DNA from 4 places in the Ornithinibacillus proteolyticus genome. Region 4 is predicted to be linked to each of the others. Evidence: riboswitches for the same ligand, from Rfam matches in the RefSeq annotation. Region 4 holds a riboswitch; each other region holds the start of a gene.

Region 1 (3,185 bases), on a different contig from region 4:
ATAAAGGGATAATAACGGTAGGACCTGTTACGACAAACAGGCCACCAATAATAAACGATATTTCTAAACTAAGTCCTGCAATGAAATGAGCAGCTAAGGAGCCACCAATCCAGGCTAACGTAGTACCAAACGTGACGATTCGGAATACCGACTTCGATACCCCCTTTAATTCCCGTACATCTAAGCTTGTACTACCTTCAAATAAAATTAATGCCACTGCAAGCGAGATAATGGGACTATAAAGACTCCCAAGCGCTTCTTGCGGATTAATTAATCCGAATACCGGACCAATTAATAATCCGGCAACAGACATGATGACAATAGATGGCCATTGAATTCTCCAGGCTAACCATTGTGATAAGATACCGAGTGAAATGACAATAACAATACTAATGAGTACAAATTCTGTATGAATATCTAGTCACCTTCTTATGTTATATGTAATGAATAAGCGTATTTTATCACTGGCTTCGTTCAATAGCTAATGTAATGTTTTATTTTTTTGCTAACATAGAAAAATGAATACGACTACTAACATCTTATCCCCAAATTCCTTTTCTATTAGGGTGAAAATAGAAAAGGAAGCAGGGCAGACGAGTTCTTTCGTTAGTTCTTTGCAAATTCACCATCAATTTCAACGGTTTGAAAGATGTTAATAAACGCTTTGTCATCGTGTTGACGAACGATTTCTTTAATTTTCACGGTCTCATAACGGGTCACGACCATCATTAGAATTTGTTTCTTTTCTTCTGTATAACCACCGAATCCCTCCGTAATCGTAATCCCACGATAAACGGATTGCAGTAATTCCTTTCTAATTTGATCTCCTTTTGATGTCACAATCTGCATGGTCAGTTTGATATGACTGGTGTGAATCGCATCGATAACTTTCCCGGTCAAATAAATAGATAAAAGGGTATATAATGCAATGTCCCAGCTAAAGATAGCACCAGATAAGAGGACAATGATACCATTCATTCCGGTAAGCAGTAGCCCTACACTAATATTACTATTACGGGAAATAATAATCGCGATAATGTCCAGACCACCAGAGGTTCCGGAATATTTCAGTATGATACCGACTCCAATTCCACCAATAATTCCTCCAAAGATGGTTGAAAGCAAAATATCATCCGTTATCGCAACTACCGGTAAAATATATAAAAAGAAAGATAGGGACACGACACAAATCAACGTATTCACGGTAATCCTCTTCCCTAATTTAACATAGCCCAATAAGAGTAACGGTAAATTAAAGATAAAGGTCAGAATTCCGATATCAAGTGGTGTAATGAGCCCAACCAAAATAGCTATCCCGCTAACGCCACTACTTAAGATACCAAAAGGGACCAGAAAGAAATTAAAGGCAAATGCAACAATAAAGGATCCGATGATGACGATTATATTTTTCATGATGTAACTCTCCCTAGTGTATGTAAATTAGTATCTTTAGTTAAAATTCTGCTGAATCATCTAAATGGGCGTTGTCTGCCTGTGAACTACTAATTTACAGAAATAATCAAGCTGTTTTCTTGCTCGCTGTATGGTTTCCTCATCTACTATTGGTATTTCCCTCTGTTTATTGATTGTTTGATCCAATAGGTAGAGGCCTTTTAAATTATGCGCCTTTAATGTGGCTAATAGTGGCTTCAGTGTATATTCGAGGGCTAAAAGATGGGAAGGACTCCCACCAGTCATAATCGGAAGGACTGGCTTATGCTTCAACACATCCTGTGGCAGAAGATCAATGAATGCTTTTAACACCCCGGAATAAGCTCCCTTATAAACAGGTGACCCAATCAGGATACCGTGGGCATTTTCGATTAATGCTGTCATTTGTTTTATTTTTGGACTGTTTATATTCATGTCAAAAAGATCTTGATAGGCTACATCCTTTACCGACATATGGGTGACTGAAAATTGTCTCTCATGTAATAGGCTCCCGAAATAACGTAATACCTGCTCAGAGCCAGATAATGTAGCAGTACTACCAGAAATTATCACAATCTCACTCATTCCTATTCTCATCCTTTCCTATTTCCTTGCATTGATTCATTAGAAAACGCACATTCGGCCCTTTTCGTGAATGTGTTTTTTCTTAGCATATACTTACTATCAGCAAAAAAATCCCTTATTCTTCTAATGAGAATAAAGGGATTTTACATTGTTGTATGTAATCTCTTATCTCCCAAGAATAATCTCGTCGGAATTAGCACCTTTCTGACATGATATATCAGAGGTTGCTGAAGCGTCATCGGGCCTGGTCCCTCGACTTCTCTTGATAAGAAGTAGTGGTGTGCAATTATTGTTATATTCTATTCGAACAATTCCTATCAGTCAAGTAGGAATTAATGATTGACAAGGTGGAAAGGGTTACTTTATGATAGAGGAAATAATCAAATAATTTTTGATCTTATCAAGAGAGGTGGAGGGACATGGCCCTTTGAAGCCTCGGCAACAGGTTCTTTCATAAGAATACTGTGCCAATTCCATCAAGCAATTGCTTGGAAGATAGGAGAGTGCATACTTATTTTTAGTCGTCATCTCTTTTCCTATCTAGGGAAGGAGATTTTTTTGTTTTACAGATAGAACACAAGTGGATGAGGAGGAAGTTTTATGAAGTACGGATTTTGGTTACCGATTTTTGGCGGGTGGTTACGTAATGTCGAGGATGAAAAGATGCCACCAACGTTTGACTATGCAAAGAAAGTAATTCAATCAGCAGAAAAATGGGGCTATGATACTACCTTAATTGCGGAGCTTTACTTGAATGATATTAAAGGCACAGACAAGGATTCCTTAGAGGCATGGTCTCTAGCCGCAGCTTTAGCAGCCGTAACAGAAAAAATCGAGATCATGACAGCGGTTCGTCCCGTGTTTCATAATCCAGCTGTTACAGCAAAAATGGCGGCAAACATCGACCATATTAGTAATGGACGCTTTACCTTAAATGTTGTTTCTGGCTGGTGGGCCGAGGAGGCGAAGCAATATGGTGGTGATTTTACCGCACATGATGAAAGATATGACCGAACAGCAGAGTTTATTGAGATTTTGAAAGGATTATGGACGGAGGAAACCTTCTCCTATCAGGGCCAGTTTTATCAAATAGAGAACACCAAGCTTTCCCCTAAACCTGTCCAACGGCCAAACCCAATTTTATATGCGGGTGGCGAAAGTGAGAAAGG
Region 2 (3,185 bases), on a different contig from region 4:
TGCCCCGAATTGAATTGTTTTCTTATCTCCATCTGATTCAGATCCACATGCAGCAAGAAGAAGTATAAATAAAAATGCTGTTATCGCTACTAAATATTTTTTCATAACTTGTTTCCTCCTAAAATTGTTTTTTCACTTACTACTTAACGTTTATTAAAAGCTTTCGCTAGAAAATCACCAAGGTACTGTACGAATTGAACTAATACAATTAATATAATAACGGTAGTAAACATGACGGTATCATCATAGCGATAGTATCCATATCGAATAGCTAAATCTCCTATCCCGCCACCACCTACAGTGCCAGCCATTGCCGAATATCCTATTAAACTAATACAAGTAATGGTTAATCCACTAATAAGACCCGGTTTAGCTTCTGGAAGGATAATATCTTTTATGATCATCCAAGGTGATGCACCTACGGCAACTGCCGCTTCAATAACCCCCTTATCAATTTCTCTTGCCGATGATTCTACTATTCTGGCATAAAATGGAATGGCAGCTACTGATAACGATACTGAGGCCGCTAGTGGTCCAATCGTTGTATTCACAAGTAGCTTAGTAAACGGCAATAAGAATACTAATAAAATAATAAACGGAACAGATCGTACTAAGTTAACCACGATCCCAACTAATAATTTTAAAAATCGATTTTCTAGAAATAACCCTTGGTCTGTTACATATAATAGAATTCCTATTGGTAACCCGAGGAAAACAGCGACAAGTAACGCAATCCCGACCATAATTAAAGTCTCAAGAAATGCTGTATTTAATTCTGGTAATAACTCTACGATTCTAGTTAAAAAATCGGCCATTTTATTTGATCACCTCTACTTGCTGGATGCGATTTTTTAAATAATCAATCGCATGATTAACTTCCGTTTCCTCGCCATTTAATTCCATAATAAAAATCCCCAATGGCGTCTCCTTAATATATTCCACTTTTCCATGAAGAATATTTCCTCTTACATTAAAGCTTTGCAGCATATCGGACACGACAGTTTCACTTGCAAGATTCCCTCTAAATTGCAGTCGAACTAACACTCCAGCACATGCATCACGTAGCTTTTGTGGCAATTCAAAATCTAACACACTTTTGATAAACTGCTTTGTTAATGGTTTAGTCGGTTGGGAAAAGATATCGTAGGAAGGTCCCTCTTCTATAATCTTTCCATCTTGCATGACAGCACATCTATCACAAATTTCTTTCACTACTTCCATCTCATGAGTAATAATAACTATTGTTATCCCAAGCTCCTGATTAATTCTTTTCAATAGATTTAGAATGGATTTAGTCGTACTAGGGTCAAGTGCTGATGTCGCTTCATCACATAATAATACTTTTGGATTATTGGCTAATGCACGAGCAATACTTACTCGTTGCTTCTGTCCACCACTTAATTGTGCTGGATAGTGGTTCGCCTTATCAGAAAGCCCTACTAGCTCAAGCAATTCCAATACACGTTCTCTTCGCTTGCTCTTTTCTACACCTGCGGCTTTTAATGCGAAAGCAACATTATCAAAAACCGTTTTCGATGCTACTAAGTAAAACCCTTGAAAAATCATCCCGATCGCTTGTCTAGCCTCACGTAGAGATTTTTTCGAAAGCTGTAGTAAATCAACTCCGTCTATGATTACTTTCCCTGAGGTAGGTCGTTCCAGAATATTCATACAGCGAATCAACGTGCTTTTACCTGCACCACTATAGCCAACAATTCCATATACTTCTCCTTTTTGAATAGATAAGGAGACATCATCAACACCAACAACAGTACTTTTCTTCGATTTGTAAACCTTACTAACGTGTTCCAGCTTAATCATTTGCTCCACCACACTTCAAATTACTCACTCCGTTAACATTCTTGTTAAATAACAAAAAAAACCCTCTTTGCACCTGAAAGAGAGTTTTGAATAGATAGATTCAATCCTTATCTTTCAGAATGATAGCATTCTGCAGGAGGTAGCACCACTCACGAAGAAGGTTGCTGTGACGTCTTCGGGCCTGTTCCCTCGGTCACTCTGGATAAGATAAATAATTTATATTTAATTTTACGTTAGATATTATATTAATCTCGTGCTTTCCATTTGTCAACGAAATTTAGTAAATTTTATTCATTTTTTATTTTCAAATCCTTCGATTGAATTGGCTAGCGAAAAATTTTTAAGCTCCCGATTCGCTCTGCCGCTTCTATAAGACGATCTTCATGGTCAAGTAAGCCAAGTCGTACATAACCTTCGCCACTCTCGCCAAAACCATTTCCTGGAGCCACCACGACATGTGCTTTCTCTAGTAATAAATCTGCGAACTGCTCTGACGTATACCCCTCTGGAACTGGTAACCAGGCAAAAAAAGTCCCTTTTGGTGCTTCAACCTTCCAGCCGATATCATGGAGCTTCTCGATAAACTTGTCACGTCTAGCTTCGTAAATGTGAACAAGTTCCGAAACATTCTCTTGACTCCCTAATAGTGCTTTTGCGGCAGCTTGTTGAATACCACTAAATAAACTAACATAAAGATGGTCTTGAATAAGGTTTATACTCTCAATAACCGACTGATTCCCTACCGCAAAACCAACTCGCCAACCAGCCATATTATAGGTTTTGGACAAGGTATACATTTCTACTCCAATATCCTTAGCACCTTCAGATTGCAGAAAACTCTGTGGTCTATTCCCGTCAAAACCGATGGCACCATATGCAAAATCATGAACCACACAAATGTTGTGCGCGTTAGCTAACATAACGGTCTCATCAAAGAAATCTTTAGTTGCTATTGCCGCAGTTGGATTATTAGGATAATTTAAAAACATTAACTTTGCTCTGTCAAGTGTGTCCTTTTCTATTGCAGAATAATTCGGTAAGAAACCATTTTCTTTTTTCAATGGCATTAATGCAATATCTGCATTTGCCATAGCAATTCCGGACATATAATCCGGATATCCTGGATCTGGCAATAGGGCTAAGTCACCAGGATTGAGCAGGCATTGACTAATCTCGACTAAGCCAGTTTTAGCACCAAATAAAATTGCAACCTCTTTATTTGGGTCTATTTCCACATGATATTCTCGCATATAAAATTCCGCAATTGCTTCTTTTAAAAATTGTTGTCCACGAAATGGCGAATATTTATGATAATTAGGGTTATCTGCAGCTATCTTTAACTCCTCTATAATATGTTTTGGAGT
Region 3 (3,185 bases), on a different contig from region 4:
GCATGAACCATTGCACGAGTGTATGAGAGCTTAATTCGATTTCCTACACCATAAGATCCACCAGTCCATCCAGTATTAATTAGGAATACATTTGTATTATATAAATCAATTTTTTCACCTAGCATCGTTGCATAAGTTGCAGGCGATAATGGAAGGAAAGGTGCTCCAAAGCAAGCTGAAAATGTTGCTTGTGGTTCTGTTACACCACGTTCTGTTCCAGCTAGTTTACTAGTATATCCACTTAAGAAATGATACATTGCTTGTTCTTTTGTTAGTTTACTAATAGGTGGTAGCGTACCAGATGCATCAGCAGTTAGGAATACAATCGTATTCGGATGTCCTGCAATGCTTGGATTTACTATATTATCTATATGTTCTAATGGATAGGCAGCTCTAGTATTTTCTGTTAAGGAAGTATTATCGAAATTAGGGATACGTGTTTCTTCATCTAACACTACATTCTCTAATACAGAACCAAACTTAATGGCGTTGTATATTTGTGGTTCCTTTTCTTCCGATAGGTTGATACACTTTGCATAACAGCCACCTTCTATATTAAATACACCACTAGAACTCCAGGCATGTTCATCATCACCGATTAGCTTCCGGTAAGGATCAGCTGATAATGTTGTTTTTCCAGTTCCAGATAAACCGAAGAATAAAGCAACATCCCCCTCATTACCTACGTTTGCTGAGCAATGCATAGATAAAATGTTTTGCTCTGGTAATAAAAAGTTCATGATAGAGAAGATGGACTTTTTGATTTCACCTGCATACTCTGTTCCACCGATTAAGATAACTTTGTGCTTGAACGACACCATGATAAACGCTTCTGAGTTAGTACCATCAACACTCGGATCAGCCTTAAAGGTTGGAGCAGAAATTACAGTAAATTCTGCTTGATGATTTGCTAATTGCTCCTCTGTTGGACGAATGAATAATTGTTTCGCAAATAAATTATGCCAAGCAAATTCGTTGATTACTTGAATTGGTAATTGATAGTTGTGATCAGCTCCAGCAAATCCATCAAATACAAATACTTCATCTTTTTGCTTTAGGTGCTCCATAACTTTTGCATATAAGGATTCAAATACTTTTTCTTCAATAGGTTGATTTACAGTACCCCAGTCTACTTTACTTTCGGATATGGAATCCTTTACAATGAACTTATCCTCTGGGGAACGGCCAGTATATTTACCAGTAGTAGCGAGTACAGCTCCTGTATTTGATAAGACCCCTTCATTTCGTGAAAGGACTTTTTCAACTAATCTAGCAACAGATAAGTTTTTCTTTGTAGTTTGCTGGGACAGAAGTTCTTCCAATAATGAGGTTTTCATTACTGTATTCATTAAAATTACCTACCTTTATTTATGAGATTCAATACATTTATTTCCTGAAATTAATTATTAGTATAACACATTTAAATTAATAGTCCATACTATTTATTGTTTTTATTGTATTATTTTATTAAAATTACGTGACAGTGTATTATACAGTTGACATAGGACAATAGCTTCAGTTAATCTACAATAGAGCGGATACTCTCTTATTCAGAGTTGGTGGAGGGACAGACCCGATGAAACCCGGCAACCATCACATTTGTGAAAAGGTGCTAACCTGAAGCAAGGAAAATTCCTTGAACAATAAGAGCGAAAGGCTAGTAAACCCTTTCCTCATGTAAGAAGGAAAGGCTTTTTTTATTGATTAAGGATATACTATCTGATAGATATTTGAGTTCCGTAACAAAGAAATAGAGGGAGGATTTAGCCAAATGGCTAAGAATCGTCGATTATTTACTTCTGAGTCAGTAACAGAAGGTCATCCAGATAAAATATGTGACCAAATTTCCGATGCAATTTTAGATGAAATTTTAAAAAAGGACCCGCTAGCTAGGGTTGCGTGTGAAACGACCGTAACAACAGGATTAGTACTAGTTGCTGGAGAGATTACCACATCAACCTATGTTGATATCCCACAGGTTGTTAGACAAACCGTTAAAGATATCGGTTACACTCGTGCGAAATATGGATTTGATGCTGATACTTGTGCAGTTCTAACTGCTATTGATGAGCAATCACCAGATATCGCAAGCGGGGTAAACCAAGCGTTAGAAGCACGTCTTGGAAAAATGACAGAAAGTGAAATTGATGCAATCGGAGCAGGGGACCAAGGATTGATGTTTGGTTTTGCATGTAACGAAACAAAAGAATTAATGCCGTTACCAATTTCTCTAGCGCATCAACTTTCTAAACGGCTAAGTGATGTTAGAAAAGACAATACGCTCGCTTATCTTCGTCCAGATGGAAAAACTCAAGTAACCGTTGAATATGATGAAAAGGATCAACCGGTAAGAGTTGATACGATTGTCATTTCTACACAGCATTCACAAAGCGTTACATTAGAACAGATTGAAAAAGACTTGATCGAGCACGTCATTAAGCCAGTAGTACCTGCAGAATTATTAGATGATGAAACGAAATACTTTATTAACCCGACTGGAAGATTCGTTATTGGAGGTCCACAAGGGGATGCAGGTTTAACTGGTAGAAAAATAATTGTCGATACGTATGGTGGCTATGCACGTCATGGTGGGGGTGCTTTTAGTGGGAAGGATCCTACAAAAGTAGACCGTTCAGCTGCTTATGCCGCTCGTTATGTTGCGAAAAATATTGTAGCTGCTAAATTAGCTGATTCATGTGAAGTTCAGCTTGCATATGCAATCGGTGTTGCAGAACCGGTTTCCATTTCCATTAATACGTTTGGTACCGGAGTAGTAAGCGAAGAGGTATTAGTTAATGCTGTTCGCAATATATTTGATTTACGTCCGGCTGGAATTATCCGCATGCTAGATCTACAAAGACCTATCTATAAGCAAACTGCAGCATATGGTCATTTCGGTAGAACAGATGTAGAATTTCCTTGGGAAAAAACCGATAAAGTAGACGCGTTATTAGCACAAGTTAAATAATGTATGTAAAAGGCTTAGAACCCAGTGTTCTAAGCCTTTGCTATTAGGAAAAATCAAGCCCTAAATCAGTATGATACTTATAATAATGTCCTTTTTCAACATAGGATTTGCGAACTCGTTCCATCTCTTGATAATCCGTGTCCGTTAGTTCGCGAACTACTTTAGCAGGGCGTCCCATAACTAATGTATGAGGTGGAATTTTTTTGCCAGGTGGAAC
Region 4 (3,185 bases):
ATAAATCTATAATAGATTGTATAGTTAATGTACAACCAATTATTCGGAGGGATTTTACGTGAGCTTACCAAACGACTTATTATATTCAAAAGAACATGAATGGGTAAAAAAAGAAGGTAACACTGTTCGTGTAGGGATTACAGACTTCGCTCAGGACGAATTAGGTGATATCGTATTTGTTGAGCTTCCAGAGGTTGGAGATGAAATACAAGTTGATGAGCCTTTTGGTAGCGTTGAGTCTGTAAAAACAGTGTCTGAATTATATGCGCCAATTAGTGGGAAAATTGTCGAAGTAAATACAGATTTAGAGGATAGCCCTGAGCTTGTAAACGAAGCTCCATATGAAGGTGCATGGATGATTGTCATCGAGCCTAGTGATGAATCTGAGCTTGATAATCTACTTTCGCCTGAGGCATATAAAGAAATAATCGAACAAGAATAATATGTTAAACATCTAAGACTGACTTTTTTCCAAGCTTTACGGAAAAGAGTCAGTTTTCATTTCAAAAATATCCAGCTCTAGGCGTCAATCCCGATGGAGATTATGTTCACCTATTTGTGTTTGGACGCCTTACGCTCTAATCATATGAGGGGGATCTACCATGATTTCACATCAAACTGAACGTGTTATAATTGTTGAGGGTTTAACGGATAAAAGGCAACTTGAGAAAGTTATTAATGACCAGATTACAATTATTTGTACGAATGGAACGTTTGATATAGAACGTTTTGATGAAATGCTAGAAACCTACCAGTTGGATGAAAAGGATGTTTATATCTTTGTTGATGAAGACAAATCTGGGATGAAGCTTCGGAAACAACTTTCCCTTGAGTTACCTCATGCAGAGCATATTTATGTTAGTAGTGAGTATCGAGAAGTAGCTGCTACCCCAGAACGAATTTTAGCAATGCTTCTACTTGGTAAGCAAATCGCTGTTAATCCCCATTATTTAGTCTAGCTTTCAAGTAGGTGATAAATTGAACGAGATTTCCAAAGAAGTTCTTGAACAACAAGAATATTTACTGTATATATATACCCCTTTTTGTGGTACTTGCCACATAGCCAGGACAATGCTAGATAAGATAGAAGCAGTGCATCAAGAGAACATATTTTATGAAATGAATGCTTCTTTGTATCCGGATTTCATGCAAGACAATAAAATCGAAAGTGTTCCTTGTCTTGTCATAAAGAAGGATCATGATATTAAAGAAAAAATCTATGCATTTCAATCGATTGGGAATATATATCGTTACCTTTTAGAATATCAACCAGAATTATTTCGAGATAAATAATAAATTATATTGCATTTTTTTATTGACACGTCTATATACTGATGATATAGTAAATTCTGTTGAAAAATTGAATAATGTAAATCTCTTATCCAGAGCGGTGGAGGGAAAGGCCCTATGATACCGCGGCAACCTTCAAACTTTCGTGTTTGAAAAAGGTGCCAAGTCCTACAAAGCAATTGGCTTTGAAAGATGAGGGAACGTTAGGATTTAATAATTACTATTACGTCTTTCTGTTCTCTTACAGAAAGACGTTTTTTATTTGGAAAGGGAAAAATCAATTCTTATCATGACGTGATATAGATACGAATATATTTATGCATTTCCGAAATTAGTACATCATAGAAAGAGGAGGGATATGGAATGATATCTATTAAAGATCTGACAAAAGTATTTCGCTTTGATCAGAAAGAAATCAAAGCAGTGGATAATTTAAGTTTAACCATTGAAGATGGTGATATATTTGGTGTGATTGGCTATAGTGGTGCGGGAAAAAGTACATTTATTCGTTTGCTAAATCGTCTCGAAGACCCTACTTCTGGTCAGGTATCCATTCAAGGCAAAAATATAACGGCAATGAATAAGAATGAACTAAGAATTGCTAGACAGGATATTGGGATGATTTTTCAGCATTTTAATCTTCTATGGTCACGTACAGTTCGTGAGAATATTGCATTTCCATTAGAGATTGCTGGAGTTCCTGTAAAAGAAAGAGAAGATCGAGTAAAGGAACTAATTGAGCTTGTAGGACTTGCTGGAAGAGAGAATGCATATCCTTCTCAATTAAGTGGCGGGCAGAAGCAGCGAGTTGGTATTGCAAGAGCAATTGCGAATAATCCTAAAGTGTTATTATGTGATGAAGCAACCTCTGCATTAGATCCAGAAACAACGGATTCCATATTAGACCTTTTGGTGGATATTAATGAAAGATTAGGACTTACCATTATATTAATTACCCATGAAATGCATGTTATCAAGAAAATTTGTAACCGAGTTGCTGTGATGGAAAAAGGAAAGATTGTGGAGCAGGGGGATGTGCTAGATGTGTTCCTCAAACCGAAGCAGCCCGTTACTAAGAAATTCGTCGAACAAGTGATGGGTGACTCAGATGGTGATTTGAGTCAATTATTAGATGTTTATACAAGCGGAAGGGTTGTTCGTTTACATTTCGTCGGGGATTCTGCAAATCAAGCTTTAATTAGTCAGTTATCTAAGGAATTTGAAATTGAAGTCAATATTCTTCAAGGAAAAATTACGCAAACTAAACTTGGTGCTTATGGGACCCTAGTAGTACAAATTAACGGAAGTGACCATGAAATAAACAATACAATCCAATATATTACGGAAAAAACCACTGTAGAAGTGGAGGTTTTAAACCATGCTTAATGAATTATTTCCTAATGTAGTAATAGAGAAATTACTAGTGGCAACGGGTGAAACGTTCTATATGACCCTTTTAGCCTTAGTTGGGACGGTTATTTTTGGAATAATATTAGGACTTTTACTTTATTTAACTTCAAATGGTGGACTTTGGGAAAATAAAGTATTGAATTTTATTGTAGCCACAATCGTAAACGTATTTCGAGCTATTCCGTTTATTATTCTTATATTGTTATTGATTCCATTCACTAAATTCTTAATCGGAACCATTAGGGGGCCTAATGCTGCGACTCCAGCGTTGATTGTAGGTGCAGCCCCGTTTTATGCAAGGTTAGTAGAGATTGGATTGCGTGAGGTTAATAGAGGCGTTGTCGAGGCAGCACAGTCAATGGGCGCTAAAACAAAAACAATCATTTTTAAAGTGTTGTTACCGGAATCCATGCCAGCTCTTGTCTCTGGTATAACAGTAACTGCTATTGCATTAATAGGATATACGGCGGTAGCTGGTGTTATCG

What was found. A riboswitch is a leader RNA that binds a small molecule or an ion and turns the genes downstream of it on or off. The one in region 4 is predicted to bind S-adenosylmethionine.
Region 1: it holds a riboswitch for S-adenosylmethionine, as region 4 does, so the genes downstream of both, ssuE (NADPH-dependent FMN reductase) here and AAIB49_RS05905 (methionine ABC transporter ATP-binding protein) in region 4, are expected to answer to the same signal.
Region 2: it holds a riboswitch for S-adenosylmethionine, as region 4 does, so the genes downstream of both, AAIB49_RS13525 (methionine ABC transporter ATP-binding protein) here and AAIB49_RS05905 (methionine ABC transporter ATP-binding protein) in region 4, are expected to answer to the same signal.
Region 3: it holds a riboswitch for S-adenosylmethionine, as region 4 does, so the genes downstream of both, metK (methionine adenosyltransferase) here and AAIB49_RS05905 (methionine ABC transporter ATP-binding protein) in region 4, are expected to answer to the same signal.

The regions. Positions count from the first base shown of each region.
Region 1 covers NZ_JBCPXV010000013.1:38,186-41,370, forward strand. The annotation lists gene AAIB49_RS08315 (cation:proton antiporter) at 1-415, opposite strand, end outside; gene AAIB49_RS08320 (YitT family protein) at 607-1,413, opposite strand; gene ssuE (NADPH-dependent FMN reductase) at 1,474-2,016, opposite strand; SAM riboswitch class I at 2,179-2,288, opposite strand; SAM riboswitch class I at 2,411-2,518, shown strand; gene AAIB49_RS08330 (LLM class flavin-dependent oxidoreductase) at 2,617-3,185, shown strand, end outside.
Region 2 covers NZ_JBCPXV010000029.1:6,262-9,446, forward strand. The annotation lists gene AAIB49_RS13515 (MetQ/NlpA family ABC transporter substrate-binding protein) at 1-105, opposite strand, end outside; gene AAIB49_RS13520 (methionine ABC transporter permease) at 144-815, opposite strand; gene AAIB49_RS13525 (methionine ABC transporter ATP-binding protein) at 817-1,821, opposite strand; SAM riboswitch class I at 1,926-2,030, opposite strand; gene AAIB49_RS13530 (pyridoxal phosphate-dependent aminotransferase) at 2,148-3,185, opposite strand, start outside.
Region 3 covers NZ_JBCPXV010000062.1:5,227-8,411, reverse strand. The annotation lists gene pckA (phosphoenolpyruvate carboxykinase (ATP)) at 1-1,349, opposite strand, end outside; SAM riboswitch class I at 1,544-1,650, shown strand; gene metK (methionine adenosyltransferase) at 1,772-2,968, shown strand; gene AAIB49_RS17920 (gamma carbonic anhydrase) at 3,012-3,185, opposite strand, start outside.
Region 4 covers NZ_JBCPXV010000008.1:55,816-59,000, reverse strand. The annotation lists gene gcvH (glycine cleavage system protein GcvH) at 59-442, shown strand; gene AAIB49_RS05915 (toprim domain-containing protein) at 603-959, shown strand; gene AAIB49_RS05910 (thioredoxin family protein) at 979-1,293, shown strand; SAM riboswitch class I at 1,376-1,489, shown strand; gene AAIB49_RS05905 (methionine ABC transporter ATP-binding protein) at 1,654-2,676, shown strand; gene AAIB49_RS05900 (methionine ABC transporter permease) at 2,669-3,185, shown strand, end outside.